4 regions of the Photorhabdus stackebrandtii genome follow, and region 2 is predicted to be linked to each of the others. Evidence: predicted binding sites of a transcription regulator. Region 2 holds the regulator's gene; each other region holds the start of a gene.
What was found. Region 2 encodes CRP, which controls carbon source genes, mostly activating them, when cyclic AMP is high. Its sites were predicted from a motif close to ATGTGANNNNNNTCACAT; they were not measured.

Region 1: C5470_RS02215 (CidA/LrgA family protein) is a predicted target of CRP. The motif match lies at 1,663-1,680, and genes of this name have one in related genera.
Region 3: C5470_RS01075 (NupC/NupG family nucleoside CNT transporter) is a predicted target of CRP. The motif match lies at 1,165-1,182, and genes of this name have one in related genera.
Region 4: glpT (glycerol-3-phosphate transporter) is a predicted target of CRP. The motif match lies at 1,501-1,518, and genes of this name have one in related genera.

Annotation. Positions count from the first base shown of each region.
Region 1 covers NZ_PUJV01000002.1:148,175-151,478, reverse strand. Annotated here, with positions in the region: gene cdd (cytidine deaminase) at 1-344, opposite strand, end outside; gene C5470_RS02220 (CidB/LrgB family autolysis modulator) at 485-1,180, opposite strand; gene C5470_RS02215 (CidA/LrgA family protein) at 1,183-1,611, opposite strand; gene metG (methionine--tRNA ligase) at 1,744-3,304, opposite strand, start outside.
Region 2 covers NZ_PUJV01000020.1:23,527-26,830, forward strand. Annotated here, with positions in the region: gene C5470_RS15640 (phosphoribulokinase) at 1-348, shown strand, start outside; gene C5470_RS15645 (OsmC family protein) at 470-877, opposite strand; gene crp (cAMP-activated global transcriptional regulator CRP) at 1,199-1,831, shown strand; gene argD (bifunctional acetylornithine/succinyldiaminopimelate transaminase) at 1,881-3,092, opposite strand; gene C5470_RS15660 (aminodeoxychorismate synthase component II) at 3,215-3,304, opposite strand, start outside.
Region 3 covers NZ_PUJV01000001.1:225,549-228,852, forward strand. Annotated here, with positions in the region: gene C5470_RS01065 (patatin-like phospholipase family protein) at 1-273, shown strand, start outside; gene C5470_RS01070 (TatD family hydrolase) at 278-1,051, shown strand; gene C5470_RS01075 (NupC/NupG family nucleoside CNT transporter) at 1,353-2,618, shown strand; gene deoC (deoxyribose-phosphate aldolase) at 3,113-3,304, shown strand, end outside.
Region 4 covers NZ_PUJV01000006.1:69,451-72,754, reverse strand. Annotated here, with positions in the region: gene C5470_RS06855 (DUF29 domain-containing protein) at 112-543, opposite strand; gene C5470_RS06850 (hypothetical protein) at 614-787, opposite strand; gene C5470_RS06845 (DUF29 domain-containing protein) at 765-1,196, opposite strand; gene glpT (glycerol-3-phosphate transporter) at 1,750-3,102, shown strand; gene glpQ (glycerophosphodiester phosphodiesterase) at 3,284-3,304, shown strand, end outside.

The DNA of each region.
Region 1 (3,304 bases), on a different contig from region 2:
CCGCGTAGCCAAGCGTGAATAATAGCACATTGTTCAGCATGAATAGTTTGCTGTAACGGTACGCCGGTAAATTCCATATTTGCACCAAAATAGAGATTTCCGCTTTCACCACAGGCAATTGCGCCGACATTAAAATGTGATATCGGAGCCAGGGAACATGCCGCTGCGAGTGGCAGCAGGGAGATAGCCAAGGTGTTATCGTCAAAGCCACAGGTTTTCTTGACAGATTCAGCTTGTTCAGCCGTGAACATGGCAGGGAAGTCGTTGTTTCCTGCATGGGGCAAAAGTGCATCCTGTAGTTTAGATGGCAATTGGGCCCAAATAGAGCGAAAGCGAGCTTGCATAGAATGATCTCCAAATTAACTTGAGATCATTCTAGGTGCTCTGATTAGATCTATAATGTGACTTATATCACATAAATAGTGAAAATTATGTAATTAAATCCGGTAATTGAGAGATTTATATCAAATTTTTAAACTGGTAATTAGCCAAATAGGTATAGCAGCACCGGGAACACAAAAGGGGCAGTCAGTGAAGTAATGATACCACAGGTCATCAGTGCTAATGAGCTGTATGCTCCTTCAACAAAATTGACTTCTGTACAACGGGCGGTGCCTAAAGCATGTGATGCTGTTCCCATTGCCAAACCGCGGGATGCTCTGGTTTTCACTTGCAAGAGATCGAACAGGCTATGGCCAAATATTGCCCCGAGAATGCCGACAAAAATGACGCAAGCGGCACTGATTGCCGGAATACCGCCGATAGCATCTGCGACTGCCATTGCTATTGGCGTAGTGACTGATTTAGGCAGTATTGAGGCGGCCATTTCAGGTGTTGCGCCCATCCACAATGCAATAGCGGTACCTGTAACCATAGCGACAATACTGCCGATAAAACAGATACTGATAATGGACTTCCATTGGGCGCGGATCTGGTGCAACTGTTCATATAAAGGAAATGCCAGCGCAACCACGGCGGGCTGAAGCAGATCATTAAGAATTTGGCTGCCGGCGAAATAGTGTTCATAAGGGGTATTGGTTATTAACAATATTGGAATCAGTACAGCGATAGAAACCAATAAGGGATTCAGAATAGGAATTTTGAATTTTAGTGAAAGTTTTCTTGCGGCGTAGAATACAATCAATGTTAATGGCAGTGACCACCAAATGTGACTTAACATATTTATTTCTCTTGTTTTTCTTGTTCAGTCTTAACTTCTGATACAGAGCCGATAATTGGACGTGCGCGGTGAACATAATGGGAACTGTAAGCAACAATAATCATAACAATTGCGGTGCTGATCAGGCATGAAAGGACAATCGGTAGTATCTGTTGGCTGAGTTGATCGTAATAATTCATAACGCCTACACCGATAGGCAGAAACAGCAGAGTCATATTTTTCAGTAGCAGAGTGCAACCTGGTTTTACCCAGTGGGTAGGGATCAATTGGAAAGCCAATAAGACGAACAATATCAACATACCGATAATACTGCCGGGGACTGCGATGGGTAACAGGGCAGAGATGGCATTGCCTGCTAATAAACACAGATAAATCAGTACAAATGCTCGCAGGTACTGCCAACCTATAATCAGTACTTCACGAAACGACATAACAAAATTCCTAATTCCAGTGAGGTATTCATCATACAATTAACCCTAGGAATGTGCCATAGATCACATTCAAAAAAAGCGGGGACCATCGCTGATCCCCGCATGTAAGATATATTTGCAATAAATTGGTTGTTATTTCACCTGCATACCCGGTTGTGCGCCATTGTCAGGACTGAGTAGGAAGATATCTTTTCCGCCAGGCCCAGCAGCCATTACCATTCCTTCAGAAATGCCGAAGCGCATTTTACGCGGAGCCAGGTTGGCAACCATGATGGTTAAACGGCCTTCCAGTGCTTTTGGATCGGGATAGCTGGAGCGGATACCGGAAAATACCTGGCGGGTTTCGCCACCAAGATCCAGAGTCAGTTTCAGCAGTTTATCTGAGCCTTCTACAGAATCAGCCTGTTTGATAAGGGCGACGCGCATATCAACTTTGGCGAAATCATCAAAAGTGATCATATCCTGAATCGGATCTTCTGCCAGCGGGCCGCTGACTTTTTGTGGTGCGCTGATGCTTTCTTTAGACGCAGTAACCATCGCATTGACTTTATCCATATCAATGCGGTTAAACAGGGCCTTAAAGGTGGAAACCTGATGATCCAGCAGAGGCTGTTCAATGCCATTCCAGGTCAGTTCTGTATTCAGGAAAGCTTCTGCGCGTTCTGCCAGACTGGGTAAAACGGGTTTTAGGAAAGTCATCAAAACGCGGAACAGGTTGACGCCCATTGAACAGATGGCTTGAAGATCTGCATCGCGGCCTTCTTCTTTTGCCACAACCCACGGAGCCTGCTCATCCACATAACGGTTTGCCAAATCAGCCAATGCCATGATTTCACGGATTGCTTTACTGAATTCGCGGTTGTTGAACTCTTCTTCAATCACTTTCGCGCCATCAATAAACTTCTGGTAAAGCGCTGGATCAGCAAGTTTATCCGCCAGCTTGCCACTAAAGCGTTTATTAATGAAACCCGCGTTACGGGAAGCCAGGTTAACAACTTTGTTAACGATATCGCTGTTAACACGCTGGACAAAGTCTTCCAGGTTCAGGTCGATATCATCAATACGGGAAGAGAGTTTGGCCGCATAGTAATAACGCAGGCAGTCTGCATCCAGATGATCCAGATAAGTGCTGGCCTTGATAAAGGTACCACGGGATTTGGACATTTTCGTGCCGTTGACGGTGACGTAGCCGTGAACAAACAGATTTGTTGGTTTGCGGTAACCGCTGCCTTCCAGCATGGCCGGCCAGAATAGGCTGTGGAAATAGACAATATCTTTACCAATAAAGTGATAAAGATCGGCGGTGGAATCTTTTGCCCAGAACTCATCAAAGCTCAGATTTTCGCGTTTGTCACACAGGTTTTGGAAAGAACCCATATAGCCAATAGGCGCATCCAACCAGACATAGAAATATTTGCCCGGTGCATCAGGAATTTCAAAACCAAAGTAGGGGGCATCACGGGTGATATCCCACTGTTGTAAACCGGATTCAAACCATTCCTGCATCTTGTTAGCAACCTGCTCCTGTAATGCGCCGGAACGGGTCCATGCTTGTAACATGTCACTGAATACAGGTAAATCGAAGAAAAAGTGCTCGGATTCACGCAGTTCTGGCGTTGCACCGGAGACAGCAGAACGTGGGTTAATCAGTTCCGTTGGGCTGTAAGTTGAACCGCAAATCTCACAGTTATCA
Region 2 (3,304 bases):
TCACAGGAAGCGGTGATGGATTCCGTTGTTCGTTCGATGGATGATTATATTAACTACATTACCCCCCAATTTTCCCGGACACATATAAATTTCCAGCGCGTCCCGACTGTTGATACGTCCAATCCATTTTCAGCCAAAGCCATTCCATCCCTGGATGAAAGTTTTATCGTCATCCGTTTCCGTGATCTGACTCAAATTGATTTCCCGTATTTGTTATCCATGTTACAGGGCTCATTCGTTTCAAGTATTAATACCATCGTGGTTCCCGGTGGAAAAATGGGACTGGCAATGGAATTAATTATGACGCCATTGGTACAACGATTACTGGAAGGGGAAAAAATTTGTTGATCAAAACCTGGGATAAATCTAGAAAACCCAGCGTTTGAATCCACTTCTTAATTTATTCAGTTAGAAAAGCAGGTAACTGATATTAGTTACCTGTCGTTATTTTTAATCAGGAAATAATATCTTAATCTGTCTCTTTAATTTCAAAGCTGTGGGTAAGTTCAACTGATTTACCCAGCATCAACGAAACAGAACAATATTTCTCTGCGGAAAGCGTGACGGCACGTTCAACCGCTTTCTCTGTTAAATCCCTGCCGGTAACAATAAAATGCAGATTAATAGAAGTAAACAAGCGTGGTGCCTCTTCACGACGGCGGGAAGTTAATTTCACTTCACAATTTCTTATGTCATATCTGCCTTTCTGCAAAATAGAAATAACATCAATCGTGCTGCAACCGCCAACTGCCATTAATACCATTTCCATTGGGCTTGGTGCCTTATCACCGGCATTTCCATCCATCATTATCTGATGACCCGAAGACGATTCCCCCAAAAGAGACAACCCTTCAACCCATTTTACCCGCGCTTGCATAAGTACCTCTTAAGTCATTTTTTGCATCAAAGCCTACTCTTTCAGTATTAAACTGGCAATCTAATGAGCGGTTTATTATGCTGAAACAATACAAGACAAGACAGAATCCTTTTCCTGTGTTAAAAACAGAAGCAGGTCCGGGTATATGTGGGTTAAGATCAATACTCAAGTTTCAAATTTCAGATAACCTATATAAAACCCTTACCTGTCGGTTTTTCAGCAAACTAATATGTTAAGCTAGTGTCTTTATAAGCCAGCCTGACGAGAAACTTTTAGGTTCTCGTGTTATTTAGGCAGCGATAACAACAGAGGATGAAGCGAATGGTTCTCGGCAAGCCACAAACAGACCCCACTCTTGAATGGTTTTTGTCACACTGCCATATTCATAAATATCCATCCAAAAGCACGCTTATTCATCAAGGCGAAAAAGCAGAGACGCTTTACTACATCGTAAAAGGTTCTGTTGCGGTTTTGATTAAAGATGAAGAAGGCAAAGAGATGATCCTTTCCTATTTAAACCAGGGAGATTTCATTGGCGAACTTGGATTATTTGAAGAAGGACAAGAGCGTACAGCCTGGGTACGGGCCAAAAGTGCCTGTGAAGTAGCGGAAATTTCCTATAAAAAATTCCGTCAACTGATTCAGGTAAACCCGGATATTTTAATGCGTTTATCTGCCCAAATGGCAAGCCGTTTGCAAACAACTTCTGAGAAAGTCGGTAACCTGGCTTTCCTGGATGTGACCGGCCGGATTGCTCAGACTTTACTGAATCTGGCGAAACAACCCGATGCAATGACTCACCCGGACGGGATGCAAATCAAAATCACTCGTCAGGAAATTGGTCAGATTGTTGGCTGTTCCCGTGAAACGGTTGGCCGTATTCTAAAAATGCTGGAAGATCAAAATCTGATCTCCGCACACGGCAAAACAATTGTTGTTTACGGTACACGTTAATTCCTGATTAATCAGCGCATGATATTGCGCTGATTTTTCTCACTCTTATTTACACCAACTGGCTAATTGCCTTATCCAGCCGTTCCATCCCCTGGGTTATCTCCTCTTCACTGATAATCAGCGAAGGCGTGAAACGCAGTACATCACTACCGGCACTCAATAACATCAAACCATTTTCAGCCGCCAGTTGCAGGATCTCTTTAGATTTTCCCTGATACTGCGCTTTTAGTTCCGCACCAATCAGCAATCCCTTGCCACGGATTTCACCAAATATCGAATATTTCTGATTGATATCGTTCAGAAAATTCACAATCAAATGATGACGTTTTTCAACGCCCTCCAAGACCTCTGGCGTATTGATAATGTCAAAAGCGGCATTTGCAACCGCGCAAGCCAGCGGATTACCACCATAAGTTGTGCCGTGAGTTCCCGGCACCATCGCCGAAGCGATATTCGCCGTAGTCAGCATAGCGCTAACAGGGAAACCACTTCCCAATGCTTTCGCTGTGGTGATAATGTCCGGCACAACATCATAATACATATAAGAAAATAACTTACCGGTACGGCCCATCCCACTTTGTACTTCATCAAATACCAGCAGTACCTGATACTTATCGCAAAGCTCACGCAACCCATGAATAAATGCGGGTGTCGCCGGCGTGACTCCCCCTTCACCCTGAACAGGTTCTAATACAACAGCGCAAGTATGATCATCCATGACCGCCTTTACTGCATCTAAGTCATTAAAAGGCACATGAATAATATCTGCGGGTTTTGGCCCAAAACCATCAGCGTATTTTGGTTGACCACCAACAGAAACAGTAAACAGAGTACGACCATGAAAACCCTGATGGAATGCGATGATTTTGGTTTTATATGGATGGTAACGAGTAATGGCATAGTGACGCGCTAGCTTAAATGCGGCTTCATTCGCTTCCGCTCCGGAATTGGCAAAAAATACCCGCTCCGCAAAAGTTGCATCAATCAGTTTCTGCGCGAGTATCAAAGCCGGTTCACTGGTGAAAATATTACTGATATGCCAAAGTTTCTCCCCTTGCTGCTTTAAAACATCCACTAACGCAGGGTGACAATGCCCCAAAGCCATAACAGCAATACCACCGGCAAAATCAATATATTCTTTCCCTTGCTGATCCCATACACGACTACCTTGCCCTTTCACCGGTATAAACTGTGCCGGTGAATAAATTGGCAACATGACTTGATCGTATGTATTTCTGTTTACTGCGGCATGCTCCATCATTTTCCCACCCGTTTTTTATATATCGTCATTCAAAAATGAAATTATAATCATTAAATATGCATAAAAAATCAAAGATGGGCAAATGAAAAAGATGAATAAATGAAGAAATTATGGGTATCGGGTTAATATCTAAGAAAGTTACTCAGTAGCTGGTGCCCTTGTTCACTGAGAATACTTTCAGGATGGAACTGCACACCTTCCAAGGGCAAAGT
Region 3 (3,304 bases), on a different contig from region 2:
ATCTTTGAAATCTATCCGCCTGCGCCATTAACTGCCAGTGCATTAGGTAGCCGTTTGACAGCACTGAATAAGGATTATCATCTTGGGCGTCGTTGCGGTCGCTATTTCCTGGCGACAGTTGGTCATGCATTTATTGATGATAAATTTGGTATAGCGGAGCGTAAAAATTATTGTTTGAGTCGTAATGTCTTGCGCCAGAGTGAAGAAAATAGCGTTTTGATTAAACCATTAACTACATTGGCAGAATCGCCGGAACAGATGAATAACGGATAGTTTCATGTTTATTGATACCCACTGCCATTTTGATTTTCCCCCGTTTCGTGATGACGAACGGCGGAGCCTGCAACGGGCGGCACAGGATGGTGTGGATAAAATTATTGTTCCCGCTGTGAGTGGGAAAAATCTGCAACGGATATCTGAACTGGCTCGCGTTTATCCGGGGATTTATGCGGCATTGGGCTTGCATCCTCTTTATATCAATGAACATCAGAAATCGCATCTTGCCGATCTGGAGCGATTACTGAAACAGAAAAATGAAAAGCAGGTGGCCGTTGGAGAGATTGGTCTTGATCTCTATATGGCTGAACCCCAGTTTGAAAAACAGAAAGAATTGCTGCATGCTCAATTACGGCTGGCAAAACAGTGTGAATTACCCGTCATACTTCATTCCAGAAAAAGCCATGATCAACTGGCCGCGATCCTGAGAAGAATCGACCTTCCCCGTACCGGCGTGGTACATGGATTCGCCGGTAGTTTATCTCAGGCAGAGGCTTTTATCCGGTTGGGATATTACATCGGGGTAGGAGGAACCATTACTTATGAAAGAGCACAGAAAACCCGTCGCGCAGTTGCTGAACTTCCTTTAACTTCTCTTGTGCTGGAAACAGACGCACCGGATATGCCACTTTTCGGGTTTCAGGGAGAGCCTAACCGACCGGAAAGAATTGCCGGGGTTTTTGCTTCGTTATGTGAGCTTCGCCGTGAATCTCCTGACGAAATCGCTATTCAGCTTTATAGTAACAGCGTTGAATTATTTGGGTTGAATAGTTAAGTGGTATATCATAAAACTTTAACTGCGCTTACCTGATAATCATCTCTTAATTGTTTGTTATTTTGCCATCCCGACGGTCAGATTATCTTATTGCAGATTATTTCTGCAATTTTGTGTGATTTGCATCACATTTATCGTTTTTCCATTGCTTTTTTCGGTGGGTATTTGTGATGTAGATAGCTTGTTCATTCCGATGACTGAGTATAATCAGCGCCGAAACAGTGTCAGTGAACATTTACATTCTCACTGGCATATTTAATTTATTATTAAGTGAACAGGGATTCTTCCAATGCAACTCTTTATGAGCCTGGTCGGGATGGTAGTGCTGATCTTGATCGCAGTACTTTTTTCCAGTAACTATCGCGCTATTAAACTTCGTACCGTCCTTGGTGCTTTTTTGATTCAGGTCGCTATCGGCGCTTTTGTACTTTATGTTCCCGCAGGCAAGATAATATTAATGGGTATGTCTGAGGGAGTTTCCAGTGTTATCCAGTATGGTCAGCAAGGAATGGATTTTATTTTTGGTGGATTAGTTTCCCCCAAAATGTTTGAACTGTTTGGTGGTGGTGGTTTTGTTTTCGCCTTGCGTGTACTGCCTATTATCGTTTTCTTCTCTTCACTGATTGCTGTTTTGTACTACATCGGTGTTATGCAGCTCGTTATCAAAATATTGGGTGGTGGTCTGCAAAAAGTTCTCGGAACTTCACGTACCGAATCTTTGTCTGCAACAGCGAATATTTTTGTGGGTCAAACTGAGGCGCCATTGGTTGTTCGCCCTTATATTGCCACTATGACCCAGTCTGAACTGTTTGCGGTTATGTGTGGTGGTCTGGCATCTGTCGCCGGTTCTGTACTGGCCGGTTATGCATCAATGGGCGTACCGTTGGAATATCTGATTGCGGCTTCCTTTATGGCAGCTCCAGGTGGTCTGTTATTCGCTAAACTGATAGTACCTGAAACTGAAAAGTCGCAAGACACTGTTGATGCGATGTCACTCGTTGCGGAAGAAGATCGCCCTGCTAACATCATTGATGCAGCCGCTTCTGGTGCGGCTTCTGGTATGCAATTAGCGCTGAACGTCGGTGCAATGTTACTGGCGTTTGTTGCCTTGATTGCGTTAGTGAACGGTATTCTTGGTGGTATCGGTGGCTGGTTTCATTACCCGCAACTTTCTCTTGAATTGGTGCTGGGCTGGGTTTGTGCGCCTATTGCTTACCTGATTGGTGTTCCATGGCATGAAGCAACAGTTGCCGGTTCCTTTATCGGCCAAAAACTGGTTGTGAACGAATTCGTTGCCTTTATGAACTTCGGCCCATATTTGCAATCGGATGATGTGGTTGCGGCTGCGGGTTTACAGGTTCTGTCAGGTCACACCAAAGCAATCATCTCCTTTGCACTGTGTGGCTTTGCTAACCTTTCTTCTGTCGCTATCCTGCTGGGTGGTTTGGGCGGTATGGCGCCAAGTCGTCGTGGGGATGTCGCTCGCCTGGGGATGAAAGCCGTAATGGCAGGTACATTATCCAACCTGATGAGTGCAACCATTGCCGGTTTCTTCCTGGCACTGTAACTTTATTGCAATATGCAGGTGGGATAATCCCGCCTGCAATCCATTTTCCTTCCAATTAATCTATTGATGAAGAATAGTGCCTGCCATACCCTTTGTTTGGCAGTGAGTTATATTTTTTATCGTGTACTATTTGATGGCAGGAAGGTTCGATTGGCAGATAAACCGGATAATACACCGATTTGATGTGATTTACATCACATATAAAATTATTATCTTGCAAGTTACATTGTATTAATGTGATGTGTGGCACGATTTTTTGAGCGTTTAAATGTTCAAATAATATTATGCCGATATTTTATGGATACAGGCGAAGCTCGCATTAAGGACCATAAACCGAAGAGAGCATAGTGCGGTGAAAAGGAGTTCAACTGTCGCTGTGGGTATACCATGGTTACATCTTCAAGGAACCAAGTCCGCTCGCCAACAAACAATCGCTTAAAAAAATGTGTGGTTTCGGCGTAAAGCCGGCCGCGATAATAACGTTGGAGAGTTTTATGACCGATTTAACCGCAGCAGCGCAGCGTGCGCTGAGTTTAATGGATTTAACGACACTGAATGATGATGATACAGATGAAAAAGTGACGGCACTTTGTCATCAGGCAAAAAGCCCGGCGGGTAACACGGCGGCTATCTGTATCTACCCGCGTTTTATTCCTCTGGCGCGTAAGGCATTGCGTGAACAAGGT
Region 4 (3,304 bases), on a different contig from region 2:
GGGGAAACTTCCCGCTCTTATTTTGTTCGGACAACCGGAGTTCGGAATGAAAAAGCTGATAAATAACGCACTGACCAAAACCAGTGCGTCAGATAGACAAATGCGTCGACGTTATTCAGGCCAAAAATTCTCATCCAATATTTGCTCAAATGTCCAAAGGCAGGTTACAGGAAATACATTCTGATTAATCATCGTCTCCTTTTCTGCTAATCGACGAGCAGCAATGTAGGCTTTTTCCAAATGCTCATCCAACTTATTTCTCAGACTGGGAGATTCTTTCAAACATTCAGTAGCCTTATCCCTCTGCTCCTCAATAGTCAATTCCCAGCTACGCCCCCGGCGATTTGCCTGATATTTCCATTTCAACAAGTGTGCGAGTAAAATCTCCAGCCGGGACCGTAGTTCTCTGCGCTCACTTCGCCCCATCGCTTCTATTTCCTCAAGAAGATTTTCAGTATCCAGTTGCTCAAGATGACCAGAACGAAGCAAACTTGCCTGCTCCTGCGTCCAGCCATAAAAGTCACTGTCATAACGTGTTGTCATGATTCCTCCATTGGCATACCAGCTATACAATTGTGTAGCTGATTTAGTCTGTCAAATTATAACCACACCGTCAAAGTAATATATCATCGTTAAAATCGATTAACGGCTCATTTCCTATATATTGCAGTGGAAAAATCAACACCGAAGTTTCCTTCATCTGGAATAATGCATAAAACGCACTGACCAAAGCCAGTGCGTCAAGATAAACAAATGCGTCGGCGTTATTCAGGCCAAAAATTCTCATCCATGATTTGCTCAAACGTCCAGGGGCAAGTTTCAGGGAATACACTGCGTCTAATATTAGTTTCCCGCTCTGCGGCAATAATGGCATCACCATAAGCATCAGAGAAAATTTCACTAAGTTCTGATCTTAGGCTAGGATTTTTTTTAAGACGGCGAGCTATTTTCCTTCGTTGCTCTTCAATCGTCAATTTCCAACTTCTGCCTTGCCGTTCAGACTGAAATTGCCATTTTAGAAGGTGGAGAAACAGCACTTCAAGACGAGATTCCAGCTCGTTTCTTTGGCTATTTCCCATACTTTCTATTTCCTCCGAAAGGTTTTCCGTGTCCAATTGACTCAAATTGCCGGAACGAAGCAAACTTGCCTGCTCCTGCGTCCAGCCATAAAAGTCACTGTCATAACGTGTTGTCATGGTTCCTCCATAGGCATATGATCAGCTATACAAATCGTGTAGCTGATTAGTCTGTCAAATTATAGCTACATCGTCAAAACAGTATATTCATCGTTTAAATCGATTAACGGCTCATTTCCTATGATGACATCCATTTATCTGTCATAGGAAAACTGCCCATCATGAACAACTGCTTTCCAACCAGGTTACCTAGCTAATAATGTTCTTATTCTTAAATAGAATATGTACAAAAACTGGGGTTTTTGTTTGATAAAGAACAAAAACGAACTAAAAACGCTCACCAACAATTAAATAAAGCTCGTTATTGTGACGATAGTCACAATTTCATTGGTAAAGTACATTTTAAAAAGTTAACAAATCACTCAAAATCATCGCCAGGGCAAAACGATTTTAACAACTGAGTCTTGTCTCACAGATAGGTTGGGTTATTTCAACTATCATAATTTTCGTTATGGAAAATAATCACTTACAAAACCGCTCACTTTTCCATCCGGTGGCATTAGTCAACCGGTGAGTTGTACACATAACCAAAAAAAGCCATCGGAGGCAAAATATGTTAAGTATTCTCAAGCCGGCGCTTCATAAGCCCCGGCTGCCAACAAAACAGATAGATCCACTCTATCGCCGCCTACGCTGGCAAATTTTTATGGGGATTTTCCTTGGTTATGCCGCTTACTATTTGGTGAGAAAGAACTTTGCACTCGCAATGCCTTATCTGGTTGAACAAGGTTTTTCCAAAGGTGATCTTGGTTTCGCACTATCAGGGATCTCCATCGCATACGGCTTCTCCAAATTCATCATGGGCTCCATATCCGACCGTTCTAACCCGCGGATCTTTTTGCCTGCCGGTCTGATTCTCGCGGCGGCTGTCATGCTGTTTATGGGCTTCGTACCTTGGGCGACTTCCAGTATTGCTGTTATGTTTGTGTTGCTATTCATGTGTGGTTGGTTCCAAGGTATGGGTTGGCCTCCCTGCGGCCGTACTATGGTACATTGGTGGTCACAGAAAGAACGTGGCAGGATCGTTTCCGTTTGGAACTGTGCGCATAATGTCGGTGGTGGTTTACCTCCACTGCTGTTCCTGTTAGGCATGGCGTGGTTTAATGACTGGAAAGCCGCACTTTATATGCCGGCTTTCGCCGCAATTCTCGTTGCACTGATCGCTTTTGCCTTAATGCGTGACACACCTCAATCTTGTGGCTTGCCATCAATTGAAGAGTATAAAAACGACTACCCATCTGATTACACAGAGAAAAACGAAGAAGAATTAACAGCCAGGCAGATTTTCATGCAGTATGTATTACCGAACAAACTACTGTGGATGGTCGCTATGGCTAACGTGTTCGTTTATTTGCTGCGTTACGGCGTTCTCGATTGGTCACCAACCTATTTGCGTGAGGTCAAGCATTTCGCACTGGATAAATCTTCATGGGCTTACTTCTTGTACGAATATGCCGGTATCCCAGGTACACTACTGTGTGGCTGGATGTCAGACAAAATATTTAAAGGTAACCGTGGTGCAACAGGCGTATTCTTTATGACACTAGTCACTATCGCAACTGTCATATTCTGGCTGAATCCAGCCGGTAATCCAACTGTAGACATGGCTTGTATGTTGATTATCGGCTTCCTTATCTACGGTCCAGTTATGCTGACGGGTCTGCACGCCCTTGAGCTGGCGCCGAAGAAAGCTGCCGGTACAGCCGCCGGTTTCACCGGCTTATTTGGTTACTTAGGTGGCTCCGTTGCGGCGAGTGCTGTCGTCGGCTACACCGTTGAATTCTTCGGCTGGGACAGCGGTTTTATGGTAATGATTGGTGGTAGTATCCTAGCCGTTATTCTATTACTGATTGTCATGATCACAGAAAACAAACATAAGCAGGAATTAGCCCGTCAGTATGGTTAACCATTGTCACTAAACTGTGATATATCACTGCTAATATAATAAGCCGCGACATTATTTATGCCGCGGCTTTTTTCAATTTTTAAACTAAGAGATTATGCAGTAAGCGTTATTCATATAACAAGACAAACAGCTCAATTAGGATTGATTTTTATCTCATCGCTAAAACGGAGAAAAAACACATATGCAAACTCCAATAAAAACA